DNA from 3 places in the Kocuria sp. ICS0012 genome. Region 3 is predicted to be linked to each of the others. Evidence: riboswitches for the same ligand, from Rfam matches in the RefSeq annotation. Region 3 holds a riboswitch; each other region holds the start of a gene.

Region 1 (10,168 bases), on a different contig from region 3:
CCACGTCCGAGCTCGCGTCCAACGGTGACGGCGGCATGCGCGTGGACCTCACCGAGGTCCTGCTGCGCGATCCGTCCCTGACCCCGGGCGAGATCCTGATGTCCGAGTCGCAGGAACGCATGATGGCCGTGGTCACCCCCGAGAAGGTCGCGGGCTTCGAGGCCGTGATGGCCAAGTGGGACGTGGAGTACTCGTGGATCGGCGAGGTCACGGACACCGGCCGCCTGGTCATCGACTACCAGGGTGAGGTCATCGTGGACGTGGATCCCCGCACCGTGGCCCACGACGGTCCCGTGTACGAACGCCCCTACGCGCGCCCCGAATCCCAGGACGCCCTGCAGGCAGCCCACTTCACGGGCTCCCCGGAGGACGCCGCCCGCCCGTCCGGCGCGGAGCTCGGCCCTGCGCTCGTGGAACTGATGGCCTCCCCGAACCTGTGCTCCAAGGACTGGGTCACCGACCAATACGACCGCTACGTTCAGGGCAACACCGCCATGGCCATGCCGGATGACGCCGGCGTGATCCGCGTGGACGAGCGCACCAACCTGGGCGTGGCCCTTTCCACGGACTCGAACGGCCGCTACACCCGCCTGGACCCGTACCAGGGCGCCCAGTTGGCGCTCGCCCAGGCGTACCGCAACGTGGCCACCGCGGGCGCGCGCCCCGTGGCCGTGTCCGACTGCCTGAACTTCGGTTCCCCCGAGGACCCGGACATCATGTGGCAGTTCGCGGAGGCCGTGCGCGGCCTCTCGGACGGGTGCCAGACCGTGGGTGTGCCCGTGACCGGCGGTAACGTCTCCCTCTACAACCAGACCGGCGGCGTGGCCATCAACCCCACCCCGGTGATTGCCATGATGGGCGTGTTCGACGACGTCACGCGCCGCACGCCCTCGGGCTGGAGTGAGGATGGCCAGGCGATCTACCTGCTCGGCGAGACCGCGGACGAGCTGGACGGCTCCGAGTGGGCGCGCGTGCGCGGCCACCTGGGTGGGTTGCCCCCGCGCGTGGACCTGGCCCGCGAGCGCGTCCTGGGTGACATGCTCATCAACATGTCCCGGGACGGGATGATCGACGCCGCGCACGACGTCGCGGAGGGCGGCCTCGGGGCCACGCTCGCCGAGATGGCGTTGCGCTTCGGCGTGGGCGCCCGGATCGGCCTCGGTGAGGTCGCCGAGCGGGACGGCGTGGACCTGTTCACGCTGTTGTTCTCCGAGACGCAGGGCCGCGCCGTCGTGGCCGTGCCGCGCTCGGAGGAGGTGCGCTTCCAGGACATGTGCACCGTGCGCCGCTACCCGTTCGCGCGGATCGGCGTGGTGGACACCGAGGCCGGGGCCCTGGACTTCCAGGGCGAGTTCACGGTGGCGCTGGACGAGCTGAAGACCGCCCACGCATCAACCCTGCCCCGTCACTTCGGCTGACGGGCCGGGGCCAGAGCACGAGAACCCTCGGAGGGAGCCATGTTGGACGATATGCCGCGGCCGGTTCCGCCGCAGCCGTTGCGCACGCAGCGGTTGGAGCTGCGCGCGTTCACACCGGACGAACTCGAGGCCGTGGCCGGGGGCTCACGACTGCCCGAGTTCGCGCCGGGTTTCCCCACCCCCGAGAACGAGGACTGGGCCCGGGAGGCGATCGAGGCCGGTGAGCACTTCTTCACGGAGAGCGACTGCGCCCTGCTCGTCGTGATCCGGCTCAGCTCGGGGCAGGTCATTGGCGCCGCGGGGTTCGCGGGACCCGCCATGGACCACGAACTGGAGGTCAAGGGGTCCATCGTCCCGGAGCACCAGAACCAGGGGCTGGCCACCGAGGCCTTGCGTGCGCTCGTGGACCGCGCATTCGAGGACCCCGGGATCCGTGCGGTGCACGGCTCCGTCCCGGCCGACCACGAACCGGCACGCCGGGTGCTCGTGCGCTGCGGGTTCGTGAAACGACCCTCCGAGGGCTCGGAGGACACCTACTACCTGCGACGCCCCTGACGAACGGTCACGGATGTACCCCTGGATACCCTTCGACCTGCTCCCCGCGGACACCCTGCCGGAGTGGATCCTCATCATCCTGGCGGTCCTGGACCTGCTCCTGAAGATCCTGGCCCTGGGCTGGATCCCCCATCAGCGCCGTCCGTCCGTGGCGCTCGCGTGGTTGCTCGCCATCTTCCTGATGCCGTACGCGGGGCTCCTGTTGTTCGTGGTGATCGGTTCCACCCGGTTACCGCGTAAACGCATGACCAAGCAGGCCCGGATGAACCACGTGATCCAGGAGAACACCCCCGAGCGCCTCCCGCTGGGGCCCGAGCTCGCCGAGCACCCGGAATGGGTGCGCACCACCGCGGAGCTGAACCAGAACCTGGGTGCCCTGCCCATGGTGGGCGGTAACGACTTCGAGATCCTCACCGACAATCACGATTCCATGGCCCGGATGGCCCGGGACGTGGACCGCGCCACGGACTACGTGCACTTCGAGTTCTACATCGTGGCCGTGGACCAGGTCTCCCGAGAGCTGCTCGATGCCCTGATCCGCGCCCACGAACGAGGTGTGCGCGTGCGGATCCTGATCGACCACGTGGGGTCCCTGGGTTACCCGGGGTACGCGGAACTGGTCCGCCAGTTCAACCGTTCCGGGGTGCCGTGGCGGCGCATGCTTCCCATCCGCCCGTGGCGTGGTGAGTGGCAGCGCCCGGACCTGCGCAACCACCGCAAGATCCTGGTGGTGGACGGCCAGGTGGCCTACACGGGCTCACAGAACATCATCCACCGCTCCTACAACAAGAAGAAGAACCTGCGGAAGGGCCTCGAGTGGAAGGACCTCATGGTCCGGGGCACGGGATCCGTAGTCACCGAGTTGAACGCGGTGTTCGTCTCGGACTGGTACTCGGAAACCGACGACCTCTTGCTGGACGAGACCCCTGCCGCACTCGAGCACACGGCCGGGCCCATGTACGCCCAGGTGGTGCCGTCCGGGCCCGGGTTCGAGACCGAGAACAACCTGCGCCTGTTCAACCACTTGATCTACAACGCCAATCACCGCGTGGTGATCTCCAGCCCGTACTTCGTCCCGGACGAGTCCCTGCTCCACGCCATCACCACGGAGGCCCAGGCGGGCGTGCGGGTGCAGTTGTTCGTGGGTGAGACCTCGGACCAGTTCCTCGCCCAGCACGCTCAGAACTCGTACTACTCCGAACTCGCGCGCGCCGGGGTGGAGATCTACCGGTACAGCTCCCCCACCGTGCTGCACGCCAAGTTCGTGCTCGTGGACGACATCGTCTCCGTGATCGGCTCGTCCAACATGGACGAGCGTTCCTTCGCGCTGGACCTGGAGGTCTCCGTGTTGATCGTGGACGAGCCGTTCCGCACCCGGATGGAGGACGTGGTGGAGCAGTTCCGCGCCAACTCCACCCTGTTGGACCTCGAGGCCTGGGAGAAGCGCTCGCTGGGGCGCAAGTTCGTGGAGAACGTCTGCCGCCTTACTTCCGGCCTGCTCTGACGCGCCCCGGACGACGACGCCGCGGGGCCGGGTGCGGCGTCGTCCGTCCCCTCGGTGCCGCCCACCCGGGGCGGGCGCGAGTGTCCGTTCCTCGCCCGGGTGCGCGAACGCCGTCGCCGCCCGCAGAGATCGGGGTGGCGACGGCGTCGTCGTGCACGGTGGGCACGGGGCCCGGTGCGGATCAGCCCGCTACGAGCACCGCGCGGCCGTTGAACGTGCGGTTGCGCAGGCCGTCCAGCGCGGAGTTGACCTCCTGTGCGGTGAGCGGGAGCTCCGTGATGGGCGGCTTGGGCAGATCCGTGTCCTGGGCGAGCTTCACGAGCTCCTTGAGCTCGGGCAGGCTGCCCACGAAGTTGCCGCGAATGTTCAGCAGGTTGAACGCCACGAGCGCGGTGGGGAACGTGAACTGGCCGCCGAACAGCCCCACGCTCACCAGGGTGCCGCCATTGGCCATGGCGAACAGGGCGGCGCTGGAGGTGTCCCCGTTGTTGACCAGGTCGATGGCCGCGGCGATCTTCTCCCCGCCGGCCGCCACGATGTCCTGGTGGGGGGCCTCACCACCCGCTACCACGGTGGCCGTGGCACCCATTGCGGTGGCGTTCTCCAGTGCCTTCTCGCTCATGTCCACCGCCACGATGTTCTCGTGACCCAGGGCCTTCAGCAGCGCAATGGTCATGAGCCCCACGCCACCGGCGCCGATGACCGCAACCGGCTTGTCCGCGGGGACCGGCATGATCTTCTGGATGGCCGAGTAGGACGTCAGCCCGGAGCAGGCCAGCGTGGCACCGAAGGAAGGGTCGATGTCGCCCAGCGGCACCAGGTAGCGGTCCCCTGGAACCAGGACCTCCTCCGCGTAGCCGCCGTTGAGCGCCACCGAGAGGTTGCGCTTGGCGCCGCTGCAGTAGTTCTCGCGGTCCTCCTGGCAGGCCTGGCACTCACCGCACCCGACCCAGGGGTAGACGATGTACTTGGTGTCCCCCGGCTGCACCGTGGCCTGCGGGCCCACCTCCACCACCTCTCCCACGATCTCGTGGCCCAGCACCACCGGGTACTGCGCGCCCGAGGCGGTCAGCTCGCGACGCCCCGCGCTGCCCAGGTCGAAGTACCCGTCCTGACAGTGGACGTCCGAGTGGCACACCCCCGAGTTCGTGACGCGGACCAGCACCTCGGAACCCGTGAGCTGGGGCTTCTCCAGCTCGATCTCCTCCGCCGGGGCACCGGGTTCTGTGTGACCGAAAACCTTCATGGCTGACTCCTTCGTGGCGCATTCGCATGTGCGCTTCTCATGTGGGCTACGCCATCACTGTAGGCCGCATCACAGCGATATGCACCGGCTCATTGGGGCAGATGGACTCGGGAGTAATGTCTACGCACGCCCACCGGGGCCCGCGACAGCGCACGACGACACTACGGGGCCGGCGCATCCGACGGAACGGTCTGGACCGCGGGGCCAGGCATCCTCGTCCGCCGGTGCGGCACACGACGGTGAGGTCCCGCGAACCGCGCCACCCTGCTGGACACTTCCTCGCTCAACCGTCCCGCCCCAGCAGAGCGGCGTACCGCTCAGTGGCGAGCTTCGAGAAGAGCAGCACCACCAGAGCGGACACCACGCTCGTCAGCACGAGCCCCAGGGACCAGGACACCCACACGGAGAACAGTGCCGCGACCACCGCGACGAACACGGCCGCCGAGCAGATCTGGGTGGCCACCCGGCTCCGGGTCAGGGCGAAGAACAGGGCGTCCAGCAGCGTGTCCACCAGCATGAGCCCCACGACGACCATGCAGACCCCGAGGAACTGCGCGAGGAGCCTGACCGCCCCCACGGCCTGGTGCTCCCCGAACACCTGTCACAGCACCTGGGGAGCCAGCACCGACAGCGGGAAGCCCACCACGACCAGGCCCAGCTCCATCAGCACCCCCCATTCCTTGGCCTTGCCACTCCCCGCCGCCTCTTCCACCGATCGTCCGTCTTGTCGTGCGGTGCCCCGCACGTTCCGCCCGGCACCCCGCGGCTTTCGCACGGCCTCCCGCCCGGCCGCCGGGTCGGCTCAGCAGCTGCCCGCCGAGCAGCCCCGGTCCACCGGGACCGACGGTACCTCGGCCGTCTCCTTGACCGTCAGCAGGTGACACTCTGGGAAACGGTGCTCGGCATCCGGGCGGTTCACTGCGCGCCACCGCTCCGTGAACCCAGCGCGGTAGAGGCGGCCCGCCATCACGTCCGGGTGCCAGCGCCAGTCGGGCGCCACCGCATGGTCGAAGAAGACCACCGGCCGGCCGCCGTCCACGGCCTGGAACGCCACCAGCACCACAGCGCCCGCCGGCAGCAGCTGCGGGTGCGCGCTCCGCGGTCGCGTGTCCCGTGCCGCACCCCCCGTCCACCACGGGGCAGGACAGTCCGGGCTCCCGCACGTGCTCGGCGAACGCCGCCGCGGCGTGTCGCGCGTGCCCTCGGGAAGGTGCGGCGCTGCGTCGTCCCCTGGCTCGGGGCGGCTCAGCGTGAGCTGGCCGTGGCCACGGAGCTCGCGCCCGCGAAGGCGCCCCGGTAGGCCGCGGCGGGGTGGGTGTCCTTGACCCGCGGCTGGCCCTCGCCGTAGAGGGACTCGCGCAGGGTGGTGCCCTCGTACTCGGTGCGGTAGCGCCCGCGCTTCTGCAACTCGGGGACCACGTACTCGACGAAGTCCTCGAAGGAACCGGGGCTCACGTGGTAGGCCAGGTTGATGCCGTCCAGGCCGCCCTCGTCCACCCAGGTCTCGAGCTGATCCGCGACGGTCTGTGCGGAGCCCACGAGCACGGCACCCATCCCGCCCAGGGCGCAGTGCTTGGCGATCTCCTCGCGCGTCCACTGCTTGTCCTTGGACTGCAGCGTGAACGGGGTCAGGAAGGACTGGATGGAGTCGGTCTTGATGTAGTTCAGGGCCTCGTCCTCGTCGAACTGGGACAGGTCCACGCCGGACCACCCACCGATGATCGCCTGGGAGGCCTCCAGGTCCACGTATTGCAGGTAATCGCGGTACTTCTCCTGGGCCTGCTCGTCCGTGTCCGCGACGACCACGGAGAGCATCGCGTAGATCTTGACGTCGTCACGGCTGCGGCCCTCGGCCTGAGCCCGGTCGCGGATCTTGTCAGTCACGAAACGTGTGAGGTCCGGGCGCAACCCGCCGATGAACACGGCTTCCGCGTGCTTACCCGCGAACGCCTGCCCGCGCGAGGACGCGCCGGCCTGGAAGATCAGCGGTGTGCGCTGCGGGGACGGTGCCGTGAGCCCCGCTCCGGGAACCGTGAAGTGCTCCCCGCTGTGCCGGATGGGATGGACCTTGGTGGGATCCGCGTAGACACCCGTCTCACGGTTCTGAACCACGGCGTCCTCCTCCCACGAGCCCTCCCAGAGCTTGTAGCACACGTCCAGGAACTCCTCCGCGATCTCGTAACGCGTATCGTGCTCGATCTGGCGCGGCAGGCCCTGGTTCTCCGCAGCGGACGGAAGGTAGGAGGTCACCACGTTGAATCCCACGCGGCCCTTGGTGAGGTGATCCAGTGTGGCGTACTTGCGGGCCAGGGTGTAGGGCTGCTCGTAGGTCACCGCGCTCGTCACGCCGAAGCCCAGGTGCTCGGTCACGGCGGCCATGGCCGAGACCTGCATGAACGGGTCGTTGACCGGGACCTGGGCCCCGTCACGCACGGCCGGAGCCGCGGAGTTCTTGTAGATGTCGTAGATGCCCACCACGTCCGCAAGGAACAGTGCGTCGAACTTGCCCCGCTCCAGCAGCTTGGCCAGCTCCGTCCAGTACTCGATGGTGTTGTACTCGGTGGCCCGGGACCGCGGGTGGCGCCACAACCCGAAGCTCTGGTGATCCACGCAGGTCATGTCGAACGCGTTGACGGAAATCCGTTTGCTCATCTCGGTCAGCCCCTCAGCAGGAACACGACCCGCGCCCCGTGCACCACCTACGGCGGCCTACCTTGCGGGTCCAGCGCGCTTGTGTGGCGCCGTACTTGCCGCATGCGGTGTGTCATGCGGCCCGATCCTCACCTGGGGCACCCCGCTACGGGAGAGGGTTGCCGTCCGACAAGCCAGGGCTAAACGTCGGAACTCGTGATCGTTGTGGCATTGATCCTAACGGGGATCCCCGGTCCTCGGAAACACCTCGGGTTACGGCACGTCACGACGGCGCCCCGGCGCGTCACACGATTTGCACCCGCGGGCTCCCGGCCCGTTCAATGGTGGGGTTCCCATCCGGAGCGGCTGAGAGACCTGGCTCGTTGACGTCGCAGCAACCAGCCCCACGCGGGCAAGGTGCTAATGCCAGGAACGATGGAGTTGATGAATTGAGCCATATCCTCACGCGCCCGGAATCTGCCGTCGACGCCGCGGCGGTCATCTTCGACCGGGTCGGCAAGTCCTTCCCCGCGCACCAGGGACCCGGAACGCACCGGGTGTTGCAGGATGTGACGTTCACGGTGCGCCCGGGCGAGATCGTCTCGGTCCTGGGCCCCTCGGGCTGCGGCAAGTCCACCCTGTTACGCGCCGTGGCCGGGCTCGGCACGGCGAGCGAGGGCGAAGTCCGGATCGACGACTCGGTGGTGCGCGAGATCGACCCGCGCTGCGCCGTCGGCTTCCAGGAACCGCGGTTGCTGCCGTGGCGCAGCGTGGCCCGCAACGTGGCGCTGGGTCTGCCCGACGGGACTCCCGCCCGGGAGGGGAAGCAGCGGGTGGCGCAGCTGTTGGAGCTCGTGGGCCTGTCCCACCACGCGAATCACCGTCCCGCGGAGATCTCCGGGGGCATGGCACAGCGCGCATCCCTGGCCAGGGCCCTGGCACGGAACCCTCGGGTCCTGTTGTTGGACGAGCCCTTCGGGGCCCTGGACGCCCTGACCCGGATCAGGATGCAGGACCTGTTGCTGGACGTGCACCGCGCCGATCCCACGACCGTGCTCATGGTCACCCACGACGTCGAGGAAGCCCTGGTGCTCTCCGATCACGTGGTGGTGCTCGCGCGGGAAACGGCCACGGGCCCCGCGACCATCGCCGAGATCATCTCCCCCGAGCTGGCCCGCCCGCGCTCCCGCGAGGACAGTGAGATCACCGCGCTGCGCGCCCACCTGTTGGCCCTGCTCGGCGTGGAGCGCTGAGCGCATGGCGCAGTTGTCCCGACGCCGCGCACTGCAGGCACTCGGCCTGTCCGCGCTGGCGCTGCCCCTGAGCGGATGCGTCATGGAGGGCGAAGGTCCGGGCCGCGGTGTGGCCGGCGGTTCCGCGCACGAGATCTACCTGGACTACGCGACCTACAACCCGCTGTCCCTGATCATCAAGGCCAAGGGCTGGCTCGAGAAGGTCGCCGAGGCCCACGGCCAGACCGTAACGTGGGTGTACTCGGCCGGTTCCAACAAGGCCAACGAGTCGCTACGCGCTGGGGTCGTGGACGTGGGCTCCACGGCAGGTTCCGCCGCACTGCTCGCGCGTGCCAACCGCTCGCCGATCAGGACGATCGACCTGTTCTCACAGCCCGAGTGGTCCGCGCTCGTGCGCACCCCGGACTCCCCCGTGCGCACCGTGGCGGATCTCGCGGGCACGTCCGTGGCCGCGACGAAGGGCACGGATCCGTACTTCTTCCTCCTGCAGTCCCTCGGCGCGGCGGGCATGAGCGCACAGGACGTCACCGTGGTGAACCTGCAGCACGCGGACGGGCGCACCGCGCTGGACACCGGTCAGGTGGCCGCATGGTCCGGACTGGACCCCGTGATGGCCGCCGCGGAGAAGGCCGGGGACGTGCTGTTCCACCGGCAGTTGGAGTTCAACACGTACGGGTTCCTCAACGCGCGGGAGGTGTTCCTGCAGCTGAACCCCACGGGTGCGCAGGACGTGGTGAACACGTACGCCTACGCGCGGCAGTGGGCGCTGCAGCACCCGGAGGAGGGGATCGCGATCCTCGCGGAAGGCGCGAGCATCGATCGCGACACCGCCCGGCGGGTCTGGCAGCGCACCCACCTGGACATCGACCCCGTTCCGGGCCCCGAACAGCTCGCGGTGCTCGAGCGGGTCGGGCCCATCCTGGTGGAATCCGGGGACGTCTCCTCGCAGCAGGACGTGGACGAGGCGCTCGCGAACATCGTGGAGCAGCACTACGCACAACACGCCGATGCGGCCGCCGTGGCCCAGGTGATCGAAGGGAAGCAGTCCTCATGAGCACTCACGACACCTCCTCCGCCGCACCGCGGTCCTCGGACGGCGCGTCCCGCGAAGCACCGGGCGGCACGTCCTCCGAAGCAGCTGGCGTCACTGCGGTGGCCATACTGTCCGACGACAACGGACGCCACGAGGCGGGCGCGGTGGCACCCGGCGACGTCGCACCCCCATCAGACACCCCTGCCGCGGCGGATTCCCGCACGCGTCCCAGCGCGCTGCGCAATCCTTGGGCCCTGGGGCTGATCGGGATCGTCCTGCCCGTGCTGCTGGTGCTCGCGTGGCACACCCTCTCCACGAACGGGACCTTCTCCCCCGTGCAGTTGCCGCGCCCGTCCGCGGTGCTCGCCGCGGGATGGGAGCTGCTGCGCAGCGGTGACCTGTGGTTGCACGTGGGGATCTCCACGCAGCGCGTGATCGTGGGCTTCCTGATCGGCAGTGGGCTCGGGCTGTTGCTCGGCGCGTTGCTGGGGCTCTCCCCGTGGGCGCGGGCCATCGGCTCGCCCACGA
Region 2 (10,168 bases), on a different contig from region 3:
GAGCGGGGGTGGCTGCGGTCATGGTCTTCTTCCTTCCTCGGTCCACCCGGGCGCCGCGCGGCGGCGGCCACCGGGTGGACGTTTCCTACGGGAATCAGCGCTGCGCCGGAGTATCCGCGGCAGGGGTCGAGGACGCGGCGACAGTGACGCTCCCGGACACGGTCGTCGCGTCGTTCGGGTCCACGTTCGCCGGTGCACCTGCGGGCGCGCCGGCCGTCCGAGCGGCGTCGTCGGCGGAGAGTTCCGCGCGCACGGTGACCGCCGCGGCGACCAGCCGGTCCAGTGCGGCCTCGGTCTCGGGCCAGCCGCGGGTCTTCAACCCGCAGTCGGGGTTAACCCACACGCGCTCGGCGCCGATCTCGTGCGCCGCGTGGCGGATGCGCCCCGCGACCTCCTCGAACGTGGGGACCCGGGGCGAGTGGATGTCCCACACGCCGGGACCCACGTCCCGAGGGAAGTCGGATGCCGCGAGCCCGGTCACGATGCCCGAACCGGAGCGGGACGCCTCGAGCGTGGTGACGTCCGCGTCCAGGGCGTCGATCGCGTCCAGGACGGTCTCGAACTCCGAATAGCACAGGTGGGTGTGGATCTGGGTGTCCGTGGCCGCCCCGCCCGTGGCCAGGCGGAACGCCCCCACGGACCACTCGAGGTACGCCGGGCGCTCGGCCGCCCGCAGCGGCAGCAGCTCGCGCAGCGCGGGCTCGTCCACCTGGATCACGGGCGTTCCCGCGCGTTCGAGATCCGCGATCTCGTCCCGCAGGGCGAGTGCGACCTGGTCGGCGACCTCGGCGGCCGGAGCGTCGTCGCGCACGAAGGACCACGCGAGGATCGTGACCGGCCCGGTCAACATGCCCTTGACGGGGCGCTCGGTCAGGGACGCCGCGTACGAGGTCCAGTCCACCGTGATCGGCGCGGGGCGCGAGACGTCCCCGAACAGGATCGACGGGCGCGTGCAGCGCGATCCATAGGACTGCACCCAGCCGTGCTGCGTGGTCACGAAACCGTCCAGCCCCTCCGCGAAGTACTGCACCATGTCGTTGCGCTCGGGTTCGCCGTGCACCAGGACGTCGAGCCCCAGTTCCTCCTGGACGCGCACCGTGTGGGCGATCTCCGCGCGGATCGCGTCCGTGTACTCGGCCTCCGTGATCCGCCCCGCGCGGTGGTCCGCCCGGGTCTTGCGGATCTGCGGCGTCTGCGGGAAGGATCCGATGGTCGTGGTGGGCAGCACGGGCAAGCGCAGACGTTCGCGCTGGGCAGCGCGGCGCTGTTCGGCGTCCGCGCGCTGGCGGTCCGCGTCCTGCACCGCGGCGGTGCGCTCGCGGATCTCGGCCTTGTGAGTTGCCGGGTGCTCGGCGCGGGCCGCGCGGATCGTGGCGTCCTCGTCCAGGGTGTCCCGGATGGCATCCCAGCCGTGCTCGACGCCGCGCGCGAGCCCGACCACCTCGGTCACCTTCTGGTCAGCGAACGCGACCCAGCTGGTGACGTCCGGATCCAGCGCGGTCTCGCGGGCGACGTCGTGCGGGACATGCAGCAGCGGCGTCGCGGTGCCCACGGCCACCGGCCCGCGGGCCGCGGCGCGCAGCCGGTCCAGGGTCTCGACGGCGCGCGCGAGGTCGGTGCGCCACACGGTGCGCCCGCCCACGACGCCGCCCACGACGGGGCGTTCGCCCCATGCCTCGAGTGCCTTCTTGCCGGGGACGTCCCCGCGGTCGAGGTCGATGGCCAGGGCGTCGACGTTCGTGTGGGCCAGGGCGAGCTGGGCGTCCTCGCCGGCATCGCCGTAGCCCACGGTCACGAGGATCGCGGGGCGCTGTTGCTCGTTCGAGAGTTGGGTGTAGGCGCTCTCGAGGGCGGCCACGAGTTCGGTGCGTTCCACACTCCACCCGTCCGCGGCGAGGGCCGGCTCGTCGAGTTGCACCCATTCGACGCCGGCCTCGGCCAGGGCTCGCAGGATCGCGGCGTATTCGGCCACGACGTCGTCGAGGCGCTGCAGGGGGTGACTCGCGACGGCATCGGTGGTCTCGGGGCGTGAGAGCAAGAGCAGGCTCACGGGGCCCACGAGGACCGGGCGGGTGGTGATCCCGGTGGTCCCGAGGGTGGTCCGGTAGCGGGACACGAGGCTCTCGGGGTTCGCACGCAACGGGGTGTCCGGGCCGATCTCGGGTACGTAGTAGTGGTAGTTGGTGTCGAACCACTTGGTCATCTCGAGCGGCTCCAACCGATCGGTGCCGCGGGACAACGCCGTGATCAGCTCGATCCCGCGGGGCGTGTCCGGGGCGGCGGGCTCGTAGCCGTCCGCGATGAACCGCGCGGGAACCGCGCCCAGCGCCAGGGACGTGTCCAGGACGTGGTCTACCGCGAACCCCTCGGACGGCACAGCGTGATCCGCGGTGAGGCCGAGTTCGGACAATCGCGTGGCGGTGCGCTCACGCAACCGGGCGAGGGTGTCCAGCACCGTGGTGGCGGGGTGCTGTTGCGGGTCCTTCCAATAGGACTCGAGTGCGCGCTTGAGCTCGCGGTCGGGGCCGATGCGGGGGTAGCCCAGGATCGTGGCGGCGGGGAACGGGACGGGCTGGGTGCTCATGGGAACTCCTCGGAGCTGGTGTGGGGTATGGCGGTTAGGGGGTGTGATGAGCCGCGGCAACGGGTGTGCTCCGGCGCGGCGGGGTAAGGGGAACGTCAGCGTGGGTGGTGCCGCTACGAACGGTTTTCGGCCTGCCCGGATGTGGCGGTCGAAGCCAACACGATCGGTTCACGGGTCGGTCGGGGCTGGTGCGGCGGTCAGGCCGCGGGGCTGCGGCCTCGGTATTCGCGTGCGGCATCCCGGACCCGCAGGTGCTCCAGGATGGTCAGCGCCGCCTCGGGGCGGTTGAACGTGTACAGGTGGAAACCGGCGCAGCCCAGATCCATGAGGTCGTCGATCAGGGACAGGGTGGCCGCGACCCCTCGGTGGCGCAGTTCCTCAGGAGTGTCGGCGCGCAGGAACCGGGTGAGGCGTTCCGGGACCCGGACCCCGGTGATCTCGGTCATGCGCTGCAACCTTTGAGGGTTGCTCAGCGGCATGAGCCCGGCGACCACGGGGATGTGGATGCCCTCCGAGCGCGCGCGTTCCAGGAACGTGGCGTAGTCCTCGGGTTCGTAGAGCACCTGCGTGATCGCGTAGTCCGCGCCGGCCTCCTGCTTGTCCCACAGGGACGCGAGATCCGCCTCGAAGTCGCGGCCACGCGCGGGGGACGGGTAGCACGCCACCGACACGGACAGCGGTCGCTGACCCGGGCGGAACCCGGTGCCGAAGCGACGTCGTTCGACGTCCCGGATCAGCTCCACCAGTTGGGAGGCCCGGCCCAGGCCACCCGCGGGGGTCCGCCATGCCCCGGTACCCAGGGGCGGGTCGCCGCGCAGCGCGAGGAGGTCACGAACGCCGTCGTCCAGCAACTGGTCCACGGCGCGCTCGAGACCCGCGCGGTCCGTGCCACCGCACGTGAAGTGCGCCATGACCGGGGTCTTGGTCGTGCGGCGCAGGTGGCGCAGCGCCTCGCGGGAGACGCCGTGATGGCCGGCGTGACCGTGGGTGACGGAGAAGAAATCCGGCCCGGCCTGGGCCATGGCGTCGATGTTGCGCCACACAGTGTCCGGGTCCGCGGTGGGCCGCGGCGGGAACACTTCGAACGAGACGAGCGTGGAGCGGCGCGGGCGCCGGACCAGCCAGGACGTCCCCGTGGGCGGGCCAGTCACGGGCGCGGGTTCTGACGCTGCGAGGGGTGCGGGCATATAAAAAATCCTCCGGCCTTAGGACGCCGGAGGACGAGCTCCGAGCGCCGTACTTGCCGACCACGCGGTTGCGCGGCGGCCGGATCCTCATCTGGGGCACCCCACTACAGCTGGAGGGTTGCCGCCCGGCTAGCCAGAGCTTCGCACCGGGACTCATGATCCTTTGTTACGAGTAAGCGTAGCACAGCCCCGTGACGAGGCCCACGAACGATGACGGAACCGCCGGCCTCCCGCCGCGCTCGTCTTCCCAAGCGGGCGGATTGGGGGTGGACTGAGGAACGTGCCCCGGCCCGTGCCGCGGCGCACGAACCGCCCCGGAACGGACAGCAGACATGGTGACGACCGTCAGCGATTTCCTGATCCAGCGCCTCAAGCACTGGGGGGTCCAGCGGGTTTTCGGCTTCCCCGGGAACGGCATCGGCGAGTTCGACGGCGCCCTGGACCGTGCCGCACGCGAGAGCGAGGGTCTGGAGTACATCCGCCCGACCCACGAGCAGATCTGCTCCCTCATGGCCACCGCTTACGGCAAGTTCAGCGGGGAAGTGGGCGTGTGCGTCGCGACGTCCTCCCCGGGTGCGTTCCACATGCTCAACGGGCTTTACGACGCCGAGATAGACAATCAGCCGGTCGTGGCGATCATCGGGCAGCAGGGACTGCCCTCGTTCGGGACGTTCACGCAGCAGGAGAGCGACCTGGAACGGGTGCTCGACGACGTCGCGGTGTACGTCCAGGCCGCCGTCTCGCCCCGCAGTCACAGGCCGTGATCGACACCGCGTTCCGCACCGCACGGGGGCACCTGGGCCCTGCCGTGGTCATCCTGCCCCACGACGTGCAGGACATGAAGATGCCCGAGTTGGGACCCGAGAACTGGGTCTCGCGCTCGATAGCCGCGGCGCCGGCCGCGGGCGGGTTCGCGTCCTCGCAGGCACCCGCTTCGACGACGACGCCGTCCCCCTTGCGCAGCGCGACCGCCAACCCCGGTCGTCACGAACCCTGGGACCTGCCGGGAGCGACGTCGTCCACGCAGGAACCCTGAGTTCGGGCCGCCGTGCATCCGGCGGCTCGCCGGTGCACCCGCGTGACGAAAGCGCGGCGAAAAGCAGGGACGCCCACCCGATCAACCGACCGGTTGAGCGCGCCTTGGCGTGTCATCAGCGACTCAGCACGGGTGCCAGACCTTGCCTCCCGGTTCGTAGCACCGGGGGCCGGTGTAACCGGGATAGCCGCCATCACTCTCGGGAGCCGGGGGCACGTGGGGTGCCGCCGGCAGCTGCGGGGCAGCAGGTACCCGGGGCGCGGCCGGTAGCTGAGGTGCCGCGGGCTGCGCGGGGGCGGGGTCGTAGTTGTAGCTTGGTTGCGGAGCGGGATTGGGCTGGGGTGCCGGATCGCCCACGGCGACCTCGTCCTCCACGACCGCGGGAGGCGCCTCGAGCGTCGGCGTGGGAGTGGGTGTGGAGGACGGGGTGGGACTCGGCGTCGCGCTCGGGCTCGCGGTGCTCGAAGTTGTGGTGCCGGGGGATGCGGATTCCCCCGGCGGCGCGCAGTCCTGCTTCGGGTCGAAGAAACCGACCTGCATGGCCTGGGCCACGTTGTACGCGCTGTCCATCTCTCGCCGGTACGTGCTGTTGGCGCCCACGGTCATGGGCGTTGCCAGGCCCGCCTTGACGAGTGCCTGGTTGGCGTTCAACCCGTCGTCGTCGCGGGTCACTCGTGCGAGGGTGCGGCCGTAGCGGTCCGTGCGTTCCACGTCGTAGTCCAGGTGGATCGTGGTTCCCTTGGGCAGGAGGTCCTCAAGCTTGGCCGTGGCCTCGTCCGCGAGGCACTCGCCGGGCTGACCGTCCCGCGCGACCTCCGGGGTATTGATGTTCAGCAGCCGCACCCGCGTGGACTTCCCCGCGATCGTGGCGTCCAGGGTGTCCCCGTCCACCACGCGTTCCACCGTGGCCACCGAGTCGTCCGGGGTGGGCGCGGACTCTGCGGCGCCGCCGCACGCGGTCAGGGCGAACAAGCTCGCCAGGACGACGGCGCTCGCACGGGCCCTCGGACCGGCGGCCCAGCGACTTCTCGGACCGGCGGCCCAGCGACTTCTCGGACCGGCGGCCCACCGGCGGCGGGCAGGATGGTGAATGGTCTCGGCAGGCATCGCGGTCCCGGGTCTCGGAGGAAGCACCCGGCATCATGTCGGTGCATTTGCAACGACGTTATTGTGCCAGAGGGTGTTCACCCTGCAGGGATCGGCGATCCGTGTCGCGGCACGTGATGCCTAGTGGAGTAAAAGCACCTGGGGGTGCCTCAAGACTGCTTTAGCTCAGTAAAAGCAGAGGGGGGTGAGGCGGAGCTAGGTGTCGGGCGGGGGGTGCGCTCGGGGTAGCGGGTGGGCGCGGGGTGGTGCGCTGTGCGGCATGGTGTAGACAAGACGCATGGCCACCATCGATGAGCTTCCCGGTGAGATCGTCGCGGACCTGCGTGTGAGCGATGCCCGTCCCCTGAGCGGCGGGGACACCGCCCACGCCTACTGGCTCGAGACCCCGGACGGGCCCCTGTTCGCCAAGACCATGCCGGGTGCCCCGGCGGGCGTGTTGGCGTTGGAGGCGGCGGGACTCGAGGCGCTGCGCGCCGTCGCCCCCGCCGAGGTGCGGGTGCCCAGGGTGCATCACGTGGGCGATGAGGCCCTGGTGCTTGAGTGGATCGACGAGGGTCCCGGACGGCAGGACCGTGCCACGGAACGCAGCATGGGGGCCGGTCTCGCGGCCATCCACCGCGCGCGAGCCCCGCACGTCGGGTGGCTCTCGGCGGAGCTGCCGGAACGCATCGGCTCGTTCCCGGTGGATCTCACGCCCACGGACGACTGGGCCGACTTCCTGTTGCACCGCCGCATCGAGCCGTTACTGCGCGCGGCGATCGACGCGGGACACCTGGACCCCGCGGCGTCGGACCTGCTGGCGCGCGTGGCGCCGCGAGCGGACGAACTCGCGGGCCCTCCCGAGCCCCCGAGCCTGCTGCACGGTGACCTGTGGGCAGGCAACCGCGTGGTCGATCGCAACGGGACGAACTGGCTCATCGATCCGTCCTCGTTCTACGGACACCGCGAGTACGACCTGGCCATGATGCAGCTCTTCGGCGGTTTCGGGCGGGAATGCTTCGCGGCGTACGACGACGTCTACCCCCTCGCGGACGGCTGGCACGACCGGGTGCCGTGGTACCAGTTGCCGCCGCTGCTGGTGCATGCGATCAGGTTCGACGGTGGTTACGGCGGGGCGGTCCTGCGGGCCCTGCGCAGTCTGATGTGACACTACGGGGCGCGTCCATCACCCGCTGAGGACAGGGCGTTCTCGGCCGATGACCGCGACAAGGCAGGTGCGGACAACGTTTTCCACCCGCGTGACATGGTTGGACACGTCCCCCGCACGTGCAGCATGATGTTTACTAGATTGTCTAGTTACCCACAACGCGAGGAACGCGATGGAGAGCAGTGCAACGTGGTACGGGCCGGTGAGCCCGCAGTCGCGTGCGCTGCGCCGGGTGGTCGTGCTCAACGCGGAGATCGCGTACGAGATCCGCCGCATCTTGGGGCTCAAGGGAACCGATTACGCGGCCATGGCCATGCTCATAGTCCATTCCATGGGGCCCACGGAACTGGCTCACGCGCTGCACATCACGACGGCCTCCGCGACCGCGGTGGTGGACCGACTGGTGCGCGCGGGTCACGTGGTCCGGGAGCCCGTGGAGGGGGATCGACGCCGGATGACTGTGCGCGCGGTGACCTCGTCCAGGGAGCGGACCCGGGAGCACGTCGTGCCGGTAATCGGGATGGTCGAGGACGAGCTCGACGCCTTGGATGAGCCCGGGCGTGAGGCCGTCCTCCGGTTCCTGAGAGGTACCGAGTCCCGTCTGGAGGAGTACTTGGAAGACTTGCGCGGGCGCGCGGACCAGGCGTCCCAGGACGATCCCAGGGCGGGTGGGTCATGACCGAACGCGTACGCACCGCCCGGTCCCGTGAATCCCACCGAGCGGCTCTGGGGATCCCGTCCGTTGCCGATCCTGGGGCCTCCCCGAGTGTCGCCCCCGCTGACGACGCCGCCTGGCGCCGTTTCCGCACCGCCGTGGGGGAAGAGCTGGACGCGTTCTTCGCGGCCCCCGCGAATCGAGTTCCCACCAGCCCGGGTTTCGGGGTGCTGTGGGAGCGGGTGCGCGAGCACATGGTGGGCGGCAAGCTCATCCGGCCGCGACTGACGTGGATCGCGTGGTCCTCCTTCGCCGGGGGCGCGGGGGATGAATCGAGCGCGCCTGACCCGCTCGTCGCGCCGGACGCCGGGGATGCCGCGGAGACGCCGGGTGTGCGCGACGCGGCCGGAGACGGGAACCACACGGCGGGCGACCGAAAGACAGAGGCGCCGGACCCCGAGTGCGTGCGCCTGGCGGCGTCGTTCGAGATGCTGCACGCGGCCCTACTGGTCCACGACGACGTGGTGGACCGCGACTGGCTGCGCCGGGGCATGCCCACGGTGGGAGAGCTGTTCCGCCGTGACGCGGCCCGCGCCGGCGCACCCGAGCACGAAGCGGAACACGCGGGGGCCTCGGCGGCGATCCTCGCGGGGGACCTGTTGTTGGCGGGGGCACTGCGGCTCGCGACCACGTGCGCATCGGACCTCGCGCGGTGTCGCGCCGTGGCGGACGTGGTGTTCGACGCCGTGACCGCCTCCGCGGCCGGGGAGCTGGATGACGTGCTGTTGTCCCTGCATCGCTTCGGCGCCGAGCACCCCGGGGTGCAGGACATCCTGGACATGGAGCGGCTCAAGACCGCCACGTATTCGTTCGAGGCCCCGCTGCGGGCCGGCGCACTGCTCGCGGGTGCTCCCGCGGACGTCGCGGAGCGGCTGGCCCAGGCCGGCGCCATGCTGGGCGTGGGGTACCAGGTGGTGGACGACGTCCTGGGGACGTTCGGTGACCCGGGACTGACCGGCAAATCGGTGGACGCGGATCTACGTTCGGGCAAGGCCACCGTGCTCACCGCCCACGGGATGGGAGTACCCACGGTCCGCCGGGTCCTCAGGGACCTCGCGGCGGAACGCACCACGGTGCATCACGCGCGGGAAGCGCTCACGGCCTCCGGCGCCAAGGACGTGGCCGTGGAACTGGCCACGGATCTCGTGGACCGCGCCCGGACCACCCTGGACGAACTGCCCCTGCCCGCGGCGCAGCGCGATCAGCTCGTCGCGCTGTGCCACCACGTCCTGAACAGACACTCGTAGTGAGGACCCCCATGCCGGATTCGGACGCGCCGCCCCTCGCGTCGCTTCGCCTGTACACCGCCACGGCCCTCGCGGCCTCCGGGTCGGTCATCGGCCGGTACTCCACCTCCTTCTCGCTGGCGTGCCGCACCCTGCCGTCCGCCGTGCGCCGGGACATCGCGGGGATCTACGCGCTCGTGCGCGTCGCGGACGAGGTCGTGGACGGCACCGCGGGCGCCGCGGGCCTCGAAGCCGCCCGCGTGCGCACCGCCCTGGACGGGTACGAAGCGGCTGTGAACTCGGCCCTGGCCACGGGATTCGCCACGGACCTGGTGATCCACGGCTTCGCGGACGTCGCCCGCCGTCACGGTTTCGGGCGGGAGCTGACCGAACCGTTCTTCGCGTCCATGCGCGCCGACCTGGACGTGGCCGAGCACGACGGCGCGTCGCTCGAGTCGTACATCTACGGTTCCGCGGAGGTCGTGGGACTCATGTGCCTCGAGGTGTTCATGGACATGCCCGGCACACGGGCGGACACCCCTGAGCAGCGGGACATGCTGCGGGCCACGGCCCGGCGGCTGGGAGCGGCCTTCCAGAAGGTGAATTTCCTGCGTGACCTCGGGGCGGACCACGACCAGCTCGGTCGCACGTACTTCCCGGGCGCGGACCCCGCCCACCTGGACGAGACCCAGAAGGCGCAGCTGCTCGCGGACCTCAATGCGGATCTCGACGCCGCGATGCCCGGGATCCTGGCCCTGGACCGGCGCGCTCGCCGGGCGGTCCTGATTGCGCACGGACTGTTCGCGGAACTGTCCCGGCGGATCGAACGCGTCCCCGCGCGGGAACTGACCAGACAACGCATCAGCGTGCCCACCGCGGTGAAACTGCGGATCGCGGCGCGCTCCCTCTCGGATTCGGTGGTGACACGATGACACGGACGGTGGTGATCGGCGGCGGTTTCGCGGGCCTGGCCACGGCGGGGCTGCTCGCCCAGGACGGGCACCGCGTGACCCTTCTGGAACAACAGGACATCCTGGGTGGGCGCTCCGGGCGGTGGTCCGCGGAGGGCTTCTCGTTCGACACCGGCCCCAGTTGGTACCTCATGCCGGAGGTCATCGACCGGTGGTTCCGGCTCATGGGCTCCAGCGCCGCAGCAGAACTGGACC
Region 3 (10,168 bases):
CCGTCCGCGTACGCCGTGAACCACCGTCCCGTGGGCCTCGCTCTGTCCCAGACCCTGTTCGGCCCGTCCGAGCTGCGGCAACTGCACCAGATGTTCGAGGACCTCGAACTGACCACGGCGCAGGGGATGAGCGCGGCGGAGCTCGGGATCTACATCGACTTCTGGCTCGACATCGCGGACACCGATGTGTCCAAGAGCCTGCGCAGCATCTGGACCAACCCCCTCACGCGCGATCCCGCGTTGCAGGTCGCGCTCGCCCAGTTGGACGCGTGGGAGTCCGCCCCGGACGACGCCGCCGCGGCCGCCGCCCGCGGCACGCGGCACCTGGGCTCGCGCAGCCCCGGGTTGTCCCTCACGGACGGCACGGACTACGTGGGCAACCCCATCTACGAACTCGGTTTCGTGGTGCCCAAGCGGCTGGTGCCCGGTCGGGAGGTGGATCTCGCGACCACGGTCGGCCCGCGCACCATGTTCCTGTCCTACATCGGGGACGCGTTCCTGGGGATCTCCGCGTACAACGCCCGCATGACGAGTGACACGCTGCTGTCCGGGCAGCTGCAGATCACCGCGGGGGAGCTCACCCTCACGCGTAATCCACGGCCCGTGGTGGTCTTCGCCAAGGACGCGTACTCGGACACGTTCATCTCCGTGGACCACGTCCCCGCGGCGTGGCCGTGCCGGATCATGGTGCGCAATCAACCTGAATGGGTGGATCAGATCCGCGCGATCCTGGACGACTCGGCCTCTCCCGACTACCGCGTGGTGGGCCCGGGGGAGAACGGGGTCTGCGAGGGCTGGGTGCTGTTCGACGACGTCCAGGTGCTGCGTGCCGGTGACCCCGCGCTGACCGTCAACGACAACTTCTCGGCCCTTGTACCCCGCCTGGTCCCCGCAATCACCCTGTCCGGCGGGCTGCGGATCCCCGGGGACGTGGACCGGTTCTCGGCCCTGCGGCCCCCGCAGTTGACCGTCACGTCCGACAGCGACGACCCCCTGTCCGTGGAGTGCGAGTGGCGTAACCCGCACTCGTTCAAGCTCATGAGCACCAAGCTCACCGCACCCCGGGTGCCACCGTTCCAGGTGAGCCTGGGCGGGACCGATCTGGCCCGCGAGGACGGCCACCTCAAGCCCAACGACTACACGCTAGTGCTGCGTTCCGGGCGCACCGTGAAGCAGCGACTCGAGTTCCGCGTGCGGGACAGTTCCTACTACATCACTCAACGCTCCCTGGGCTACGACGGTGAGATGGTCCACGTCGCGGAGGAACCGTTGTGGCCCGTCACCGCGGTGACGCGGGACGAGATCCCGGATGAGTACGTCCAGGGCTCGTTCGACAACATGGACCCCCACGAGGCCACCGTGGACGAGGTCCCCGTGCCCGAGGTCGCCGGGTGGGAGTCCGCCGAGGGGCAGATGTTCCCCGAGCGCAGCAACGAGCTGCCCGAGGCCCCCGACGTGTCCTGCATGGTCACGGGCAAGCACAAAGTGATCCTGCCCCCCATGGATCCCAAGGCCAAGGCGCCGTGGGTGTTCGGGCGCTGCAAGTTCTGCGGGCTCACCAAGCGCTACCCCGGCCGGCTCACCAAGCTCTCGGCGGTGGGTCAGACGGGTTCGGTCGAGGCACTGCAGTTCATCGGCCCGGACGAGGGCGAGTACCCGGGGTCCTGGGCGCCGTTCAAGGACATCCTCACGTTCTTGGGTGGCGGCAAGCGGTCGAGCCTGTCCATCGTGGCGCGCCAGCTCGAGGACTCCGAGCGCTTCGAGGAATGGTTCGTGGGTCACCTGCAGGCCCTCGGTTTCCTGGAGGTGATCCGGGACGAGAACTGGACGGTGCGCCGCTGGCAGGTGTGCTCCCCGGCCCTGACCCAGCTCGTGGACGGCTCCATCCTGCTCACGGGCGGGTGGAAGACCGACCAAGAGGACGCCGTGACGCAGGCGGTCGGGGCCCAGGGTGGTGAGGTCGTGGTGCTGTCCCCGGAGGACCACGCGACCACCATGCTCCAGGATGTGGACCTCGACGCGCTGAGCAAGCTGCTGCCCGAGGGGCTGTGCGACGTGGTCTACGACGCCGGGCCCGTCATGCTCGACACCCTGCCCCCGTTGTCCTCGGTCGTCGCCGGGCTGCCCCTGAAGGAGATGCAGTACAACGGGGTCGCGGAACGCTTCGTGCCCGCGGACGCCACGTGGGAGGCCACGGACGACCGCAACCAGGCGGGGCTGTACCGGATCAACCACCACCACAAGACGCGCTACGCCTACCGCACCGCGGAGGACGTGGTCTCGGGTCACGCCCGTCCCGTGTCCTCGGGGCTCGGCAAGCACCTCGCGGCGCGGGACACCGGCACGGCGTTGGTCAGCTACGATCCCGAGCTGCGGTTGCTCTCCGTGCCCATCGGTGCCGCCCTGCCGGGGCTGTACGCGCGCGCCACGGTGCTGTGCTCGGGGCTGCTGCCCCCGCTCGTGGACGAGGACTTCTCCCTGAACTACGGGGACGTCTCCGAGGAGTTCGCGAGCGCCCTCGTGGCCAAGCTGCTGGGCTGACAGTGCCGCCCCGGGCGAACGGGGGTGTGCTCGTGGGGCCGCGCGGCTGCATTCGGCTGCTGCGCGGCCCTCCCCTACAGTGAGGTGGCGTGCCATGACTAACGGCTGGTAGTAAGGCGCCTCAACCCCGGGTCGTCCGACGTCCGACCCGCATCCCCGACGTGACCACACACGATTCCTCGTCCATCCGTCACCCACGCCCGGGCTCGTCGCCCGTCGCGGATCCGCCCGCCCCGTCCGGGCCCCTCGCTCTGCGCCACCCCGGTTGCCCGTCAACTGGCGGGTCTTCGTGGCCGCGGCAACCCTGCTTGTCTCGCTGTCCGCCTGGGCCACGGAGGCACCCGAGCACGCCGACGCCGTGATCGGCGGCGTGGTCGCGTGGGTCGCCTCCCGGCTGGGGTGGTTCTACATCCTCACGGCCGCTCTCGCGATCGTGTTCGTGATCCTGGTCGCGGACAGCAGGCACGGCACGATCAAGATGGGCCCGGACCATGCGAAACCCCAGTTCAACCTGTTCACGGGGTGGGCCATGTACGCCCTGATGGGCATGGCATTCGGCTACTTCGCCTACCGCTTCGGCATGCCGCTGAGCATCCGCTCCGCTCTCTACCCCCTGATCGGGTGCCGGATCCACGGTGCCGCCGGCGACGCCGTGGACACCGCGGCGCTGCTGGGGACCATCTTCGGGGTGGCCACGTCCCTGGGGATCGGGGTGGTCCAGTTGAACTTCGGACTGCGCTACCTGTTCGCCGTCCCCGAAAACCTGGCGGTGCCGTCGGCACTGACCGCCCTGGGGATCCTCATGGCGGTGGCTTCGTGCGTCTTGGGCGTGGACAAGGGCATCCGGCGGCTTTCCGAGCTGAACATCATCCTGGCGATCGGGCTCATGCTGTACGTGCTCATCACCGGGCGCACGGCGTTCCTGCTGGATGCAATCGTCAAGGGCGTGAGCGGATTGCGCGTGGCAGACGCCTCGGTGATGCCCGAGCTCGTGACGGTGAACCCGAACATCACGGTCTTCATGAGCGGTGAACGCGCCGCCGAGCTGATCGCCCAGGACCGGGACACGACCGCCCACTGAGAACCGGGCGGGAGCGCAGAGAAGCGCTCGACACACGCGTGTGGCCCGGATCCGTTCGGACCCGGGCCGCACCGTTCGTGGAGTTCGCGGTCGCGGTGACCGTGTGCGCGTGGACTACGCGGGCATCGGCTCCAGCTTGTAGAAGGACACCCCGCCGGTCACCCGGGAGGCCCCGGGGACCAGGAGTCGGCTGTACTTGGCGCACCACTGGCCGCGCCCCCGTGTGTGCTGTGCGGCGAGTGCGACCTCACGGGCGTCGTCCGCGAAGTACTCGTGCTCGTGACCGTCCGATCCCGTGATGGACACCACGTGCCGGGCGGGGTCCGCCTGAACGGTGACGTCCACCCACTGTTCGCGGGTGTCGGGGTGGGATTTCTGGGTTGTCGTGTTCATGATGTCGGGCCTCTGATTTTTCCGGTCGCTTGCCGGAACCACACGTGTGGCCCCGGCCGCTTCGTCATCCAATCCACCCCTGAACCGAGGGTTGGCGTACGCCGAGTTGGAGCTCTGGGCGCGCGGTGACGTCCTTGTCGTTGCGCGGGCGCATCTCGTGAAGCTGCTTCGAGCCTATCCGTGGATTCGGGGGACCAGCCAGGCGCGGACCGAGAATGTCATCAAAACTTAACCAAGCTTCTGTTGAGTAACATCTGGCACCCGGCGGCGGTTCTCATGGGGTGCGCAGGTCGCTGCGGCGCGTGCCGCGCATCCGGGAGGTGACCGTGCGAGCGCGCTCGTAGTGGCCCAGCAACTGCTCGCACACAGCACCCCACGTGCGCTCCTGCACGCACTGGTGGGCGGTGCGCGCGAAGGCGAGGCGTTTGGCGTCGTCGCCCGCGAGGTCCCGGACGCGCTCGCGCAACCCGGCCAGGTCACCCGGGGCGTAGAGCCACCCGTTACGCGAGGAGTCCACGAGGTCCAGGGGACCGCCGCGGCCCACGGCCACCACTGGGACCCCCGAGGCCATGGCTTCCTGGATGGTCTGGCAGAACGTCTCGTGCTCACCGGGGTGCACGAACACGTCCAGCGACGCCATGGCCGTGGCGAGTTCGGTGCCCGTGAGGAAGCCCTCGAAGTGCGCGTTGGGCAATACCGAGCGCAGCGACTCCTTCCCGGGACCGGAACCGATGATCACGAGCCGGGTGTCCGGCAGGGCGTCGATCGCGGCGAGGTCCGCGACCTGCTTCTCGGGGGCCAACCGCCCCACGTATCCCACGAGTCGCTTGCCGCCGCCCACGCGCTCGCGCCACGCGTGATCGCGCAGCGCGGGACGGAACCGGCTCGTGTCCACTCCGCGGCGCCACATGTGCACCCGCTGGACGCCGTGCTCGTGGAGCTGGCTGATCGACGCCGTGGAGGGAGCGAGCGTGAGGGTCGCACTGTTGTGCATCGCACGCACGTGGGACCACATGGCGGTCTCCAGCACGGATGCACCGTAGCGTGCGGCGTAACCGGGCACGTCCGTCTGGTACACGGCCACGCACGGCAGACCCAAACCCTTGGCGGCCTGGATGGCCTGCCACCCGAGCACGAACGGGGACGCCACGTGCACCACGTCCGGGGCGAAGCGGGCCAGGATGCGCTGCATGCGACTCACGGTGCAGCTCGCCACGCGGACCTCGGGATAGCCCGCGAGCGGCAGGGACGGGATGCGCTCGATCCGCACGCCGTCCACGTGGTCCACCGAGCCCAGGAACAGGGTCTTCTCGTAGGAGGGGGCGATCACCATGGCCTCGTGCCCGTGATCCCGCAGGTGTTCCAGGACGCGGATCACCGAATGAGTGACACCGTTGACGTGGGGGAGGAACTGTTCGGCCACCAATGCAATTCTCACGGTTCCCACTGTGGGCCCGGCGCCTCACGGGGGAGTCACCCGGGGGTGGCCCGCAGGTGAAGTCCGGGCTAACTTCGCTGCCCGTGGTGCGCGGGTGAACGTGAAAAGATGTCCGGTGATGAAACTTCCCTCACTGCCCGGCGTGGTCTCGGGCGTACGCGACCGCTTCACGTCGCACGGTTCGTCCCCCGTGCGCGCCGCCGACGTGCCCCGCCCCGAACCGGACGACTCCCCGGGACTGCCCATGCCGCTCGCGCTGCAGGGCGTGATCGAGCTGCTCGCGGTGGCCTTGGTGGGCCTGTTGCTGGGCACCGTGCTCCTGGGTGCGGTATGGGCTGCGGGGGGCTTCGCGACCCTGGGCGCGGGCGGGAGCCTGCAGCTCGCCGGTCAGGTCTGGTTGCTCGCGCACTGCGTGCCCCTCACGATCCAAGCCATCCAGGGCCTGTCGCTGGACGGTGGCGGGACGGTCACGCTCGTGCCTCTAGGGCTCACGCTGATCCCGTTCGGCCTCGCGGTGATCGCGGGCCGCCGGATCGCCCGGGCGTGCTGGCGCGGTCAGTTCCTGATCCCGTTCTTCGCCGGGATGCTCGCGTACGCGCTCTTCGGGGCCCTCGTGGGCTGGCTCAGCCGCACCGAACAAGTCTCGGTGGACCTCGTGGCGGCCGCCCTGTTGCCCCTGGTCCCGGCCGGGTTGGGCACCCTCGTGGGCGGGTGGAGCGCTTCGCGCTCGCTCGCCGCGGTGCTCGGGGCCGACGTCGCGTCCTGGTTGCAGCGCACGAGCCAGCACTCACGCTGGGCCGGTTCCTACGTGTGGGCCGTGATCCGCGCCGGTTTCCTCGCCGCGGTCACCGCTGTGGCGGCCGGTGCCCTGTTGTTCGTGGTGACGCTCGCGTGGAACTGGGACCGCGTGATCACGGTCTACCAGGACCTCGGTACCGGCGCTGCGGGGGACACCGCCCTGACGGCACTGCAGTTCGGGTACCTGCCCAACATGGTCGTGTGGGCGCTCACGTGGGCCACCGGTGCCGGCTTCTCGCTGGGCACCGGGACCCTGGTGTCGCCGTTCCAGAGCACGCTGGGACCGCTGCCGCAGTTCCCGGCGCTCGCCGCGCTGCCCACCGGTGACCCGTGGCTGTACGCCCCTGCGGTCCTGGGGTTGCCCGTGCTCGCGGGTCTGCTCGCGGGGTGGTGGTTCTGCCGCGAGGGTGAGAACCACCTGGACGACTGGATGGCCATCCGCCTGCCTCTGCGCTGGATCACGTTCGTGCTCTCCACCGTGCTCACGGCGGTGTTCATGGCCGCGGTGGGGGCGGGCCTCGTGACCGCGCTCGCGTGGCTCTCCAGCGGTTCGCTGGGCATCGGCAGGCTCACGGACATCGGCCCGCACGCGTGGCACGTGTTCCTGTGGCTCGGTGCCGAACTCGCGGTGGGCGCCACCGTGGGGTGCCTGGCCGGGCCCTGGCTCGAACGCGAGGGCTACCGTTCCCGCTCCCGCGCCGAGGCGGACGAGCTCCCCGTGCCGGATTCCCCGGCCCCGGAGGACGACGCCGCTGTGGCCCACCACGACGCCCTGCCCGCCGCTGGCGCCGTGCACAGTTCCCGCTCGGCTTCCGGCCCCGGCGCCGGGCAGGATGCTCGCACGGCACCCGGTGGCCGTCCTGGATCCGGGGCGGCCGTCCCGGACGGCGAGGTCACGGCTCGGGGTGTCCGGGGTCTGTTCCGGGGCCGCGCGTCGCGCGCTGCCGCCGAGCCCGAGCGGGAGTCCCAGCCCCGCGGCGGGTCCACGGCCGTGGGACGATCGGCAGACGAACCGGGACTGTCCCGCCGTGAGGAGGCCAAGCGTCGTCGTGCGCAGCGCAGGTCCGAGAAGCGCAAGGCCGCGCGGCTGGCCGCCCTCGACGACGAGCGGGACTGAGACGACGATGAACCGCTCCTGGCGCCGACGGGCTCGGGCGTCCCAGGACATGGGACTGGGCCGATGACGAACCGCTCTCGATAGCAATGGACTCGCTGGGAGCGGGCGTCTCAGGACCCGGGACCGGCGGAGGTCGGCGAGGTCGCTCCCGGTGTAGCACTCCCCGAAGGGGCAGGGTTCGAGGCGCTCGGCGTGGGCGTGACAAGGGAGGCCTCAGGCGTGGCGGTGGCCGTCGGATCGTCCTGCGGCGCACCCGTCTCGAGGGGCGCACCCGAGAAATGCTTCCACACGTTGTCGTTGAGCTGTTGCTCGCACCGGCTGGTCGAGGACAGCGTGAGGGCCCGATCGGTGCATTCCTGGTAGACCTGGGTGGCCGGCCACACGAGCAACCGGGTGCCGCCGCCCAGCGCGTTGATCACACCCCACACGATGGCCAACACCGCGAGCACCGTGATCGGGACCCGTGAGGACGAACCGCGGGAGCGCGCGAGCGCGATGATGCCCAGCACGATCGCGGCGATGGCGAGTACGAGCCCCGCCACGGTGGACCACACGTCACCCACCACGAGTGCGGAGGCGAGCACCGCGAGGGCCGCGGCTACCGCGGCGAACCGGAGCCGAGCGCCGTCAGAGGGGTCCCCCGACTGGGGGCCGCGAGGTGAGGGCTTTTCACCGCGCGGGTCGCCGGCGTGCGGGCCACGGTGCTGCGGGCCGCCGGAGTGCGGTCCCCCTGAGTGGGAACCCCCGGAAGGGGAGCCGCCGGAGGTCGAACCCATCGAGTGCGTGGCGTGGGGCGGCGTGCACCGGTGGCGGGAATCGTGCATACCCACCACTGTAGGCGAGCGGACGGACCGAGCAGCGTCGCGGGCGCAGCACCGCCGCGGCGCCATCGAGGCAGCCTCGCTGGATAGAGTGGGCCCATGCGTTTAGTGGTTCTGGTCTCGGGCTCCGGTACGAATTTGCAGGCGATGATCGACGCCCTGCACCAGGGGGACGTGGAGGTGGATATCGCCGCCGTGGGTGCGGACCTGGAGTGCGCCGGTCTGGACCGGGCGCGCGCCGCGGGCATCGACACCTTCGTGGTGCCGCTGTCCGAGTACCCGGACCGGGAGCAGTGGAACCGTGCGCTGCAACGACGCGTGGCGTCCTACCACCCCGACCGCGTGGTGTTCGCCGGGTTCATGCGGATCGTGGACGCGGAGTTCGTGTCCGTGTTCCCGGGCCGGATCATCAACACGCACCCGTCCTTGTTGCCGTCCTTCCCCGGTGCCCATGCCGTGCGGGACGCCCTGGCCTACGGCGTGAAGGTCACGGGCGCCACGGTGCACGAGGTTGTCGCGGACGTGGACGCCGGACCCATCCTGGCCCAGGTCGCGGTCCCCGTGGCCGAGGACGATACCGAATCCGTGCTGCACGAGCGGATCAAATCCGCCGAGCGCACCCTGCTCGTCAACGCGCTGGCGAAACTGAGCTGGGACGTCACGAGCACCGACCCCGATCTGCCCCGGTCGTAGACTGAACCGGGCTCCGGCCCGCCTACCGTCCGTACCCTCGTCCCCACTGGAGAGCTCGTGAACACTGCCGACCTGAACCGTGTGCCGCTCAAGCGCGCACTGATCTCCGTGTACGACAAGACCGGTCTGGAGGAGCTCGCGCGAGGGCTGCACGACGCCGGCGTGAGCATCGTCTCGACCGGTTCCACCGCCGGGACCATCCGCGGCGCGGGGGTCCCCGTGACCGAGGTCTCCGAGGTCACCGGGTTCCAGGAGTGCCTGGACGGGCGGGTCAAGACCCTGCACCCGCGCGTGCACTCGGGAATCCTCGCGGACCGGCGCAAGCCGGAACACATGGATCAGCTCACCGAGCTCGAGATCGAGCCGTTCGACCTGGTGATCGTGAACCTCTACCCGTTCCAGGACACCGTGCGCTCGGGTGCGGAGCAGGACGCCGTGGTGGAGCAGATCGACATCGGTGGTCCGTCCATGGTGCGCGCGGCCGCCAAGAACCACGCCGCGGTCTCCGTGGTCGTGGATCCCGCCGGTTACCCGGACGTGGTGCGCGCGGCCCAGGAGGGCGGTTACGACCTCGCGGCCCGGCAGAAGCTCGCGGCGGCGGCGTTCGCCCACACCGCGGCCTACGACACCGCCGTGGCCACGTGGACCGCCCAGCAGTTCGACCACGACCCCGAGGCGAACTTCTGGCCCCCGTACGCGGGTCTCGCGCTGCAGCGCGCGGAGTCCCTGCGCTACGGCGAGAACCCGCACCAGAAGGCCGCGCTCTACACGAACGACGCCGCGGCGCCCGGGATCGCGCAGGCCGAGCAGTTGCACGGCAAGGCGATGTCCTACAACAACTACGTGGATGCGGACGCCGCCGTCCGCGCCGCATTCGACTACGACGAGCCCGCCGTGGCCGTGGTCAAGCACAACAACCCGTGCGGCGTGGCCGTGGCCACCCCCGGCGCGCAGGACCCCATTGCGGACGCCCACCTCAAGGCCCACGCGTGCGACCCGCTCTCCGCGTACGGCGGTGTCGTGGCGGCCAACCGCACGGTCACGGCGGACATGGCCCGCAACCTCAAGCCCATCTTCACCGAGGTGGTCGTGGCCCCCGAGTTCGAGCCGGAGGCGCTCGAGATCCTCGGGGCCAAGAAGAACATCCGCCTGCTCGCGCTGCCCGAGGGCTTCGGCCGCGATCCCTTGGAGTACCGCGGGATCTCCGGCGGCGCACTGTTCCAGCAGGCCGACCGCCTCGACGCCGAGGGCGACGACCCTGCCGACTGGACCCTGGTCTCGGGTGA

The links. A riboswitch is a leader RNA that binds a small molecule or an ion and turns the genes downstream of it on or off. The one in region 3 is predicted to bind S-adenosylmethionine.
Region 1: linked by a shared signal. The riboswitch ahead of A5728_RS08005 (ABC transporter ATP-binding protein) and the one ahead of A5728_RS11430 (hypothetical protein) in region 3 are both predicted to bind S-adenosylmethionine.
Region 2: linked by a shared signal. The riboswitch ahead of A5728_RS03105 (methylenetetrahydrofolate reductase) and the one ahead of A5728_RS11430 (hypothetical protein) in region 3 are both predicted to bind S-adenosylmethionine.

Annotation. Positions count from the first base shown of each region.
Region 1 is NZ_LZMM01000046.1:175,866-186,033, reverse strand. It holds gene purL (phosphoribosylformylglycinamidine synthase subunit PurL) at 1-1,418, shown strand, start outside; gene A5728_RS08035 (GNAT family N-acetyltransferase) at 1,458-1,973, shown strand; gene cls (cardiolipin synthase) at 1,987-3,477, shown strand; gene A5728_RS08025 (alcohol dehydrogenase) at 3,659-4,723, opposite strand; gene A5728_RS08020 (hypothetical protein) at 5,007-5,321, opposite strand; gene A5728_RS14790 (hypothetical protein) at 5,325-5,498, opposite strand; gene A5728_RS08015 (hypothetical protein) at 5,526-5,777, opposite strand; gene A5728_RS08010 (LLM class flavin-dependent oxidoreductase) at 5,969-7,384, opposite strand; SAM riboswitch class IV at 7,462-7,576, opposite strand; SAM riboswitch class I at 7,705-7,796, shown strand; gene A5728_RS08005 (ABC transporter ATP-binding protein) at 7,804-8,607, shown strand; gene A5728_RS08000 (aliphatic sulfonate ABC transporter substrate-binding protein) at 8,612-9,661, shown strand; gene A5728_RS07995 (ABC transporter permease) at 9,658-10,168, shown strand, end outside.
Region 2 is NZ_LZMM01000024.1:110,608-120,775, reverse strand. It holds gene A5728_RS03115 (aminotransferase class I/II-fold pyridoxal phosphate-dependent enzyme) at 1-22, opposite strand, end outside; gene metE (5-methyltetrahydropteroyltriglutamate--homocysteine S-methyltransferase) at 95-2,584, opposite strand; gene A5728_RS03105 (methylenetetrahydrofolate reductase) at 2,782-3,735, opposite strand; SAM riboswitch class IV at 3,816-3,932, opposite strand; gene A5728_RS14690 (thiamine pyrophosphate-binding protein) at 4,104-4,535, shown strand; gene A5728_RS14685 (hypothetical protein) at 4,532-4,807, shown strand; gene A5728_RS14415 (thermonuclease family protein) at 4,931-5,779, opposite strand; gene A5728_RS03085 (fructosamine kinase family protein) at 6,192-7,061, shown strand; gene A5728_RS03080 (MarR family winged helix-turn-helix transcriptional regulator) at 7,234-7,740, shown strand; gene A5728_RS03075 (polyprenyl synthetase family protein) at 7,737-9,023, shown strand; gene A5728_RS03070 (phytoene/squalene synthase family protein) at 9,035-9,934, shown strand; gene crtI (phytoene desaturase family protein) at 9,931-10,168, shown strand, end outside.
Region 3 is NZ_LZMM01000071.1:37,015-47,182, reverse strand. It holds gene A5728_RS11440 (hypothetical protein) at 1-2,541, shown strand, start outside; gene A5728_RS11435 (BCCT family transporter) at 2,807-3,622, shown strand; gene A5728_RS11430 (hypothetical protein) at 3,737-4,015, opposite strand; SAM riboswitch class IV at 4,036-4,178, opposite strand; gene A5728_RS11425 (glycosyltransferase family 1 protein) at 4,290-5,453, opposite strand; gene A5728_RS11420 (DUF6350 family protein) at 5,572-7,368, shown strand; gene A5728_RS11415 (DUF308 domain-containing protein) at 7,479-8,192, opposite strand; gene purN (phosphoribosylglycinamide formyltransferase) at 8,289-8,882, shown strand; gene purH (bifunctional phosphoribosylaminoimidazolecarboxamide formyltransferase/IMP cyclohydrolase) at 8,940-10,168, shown strand, end outside.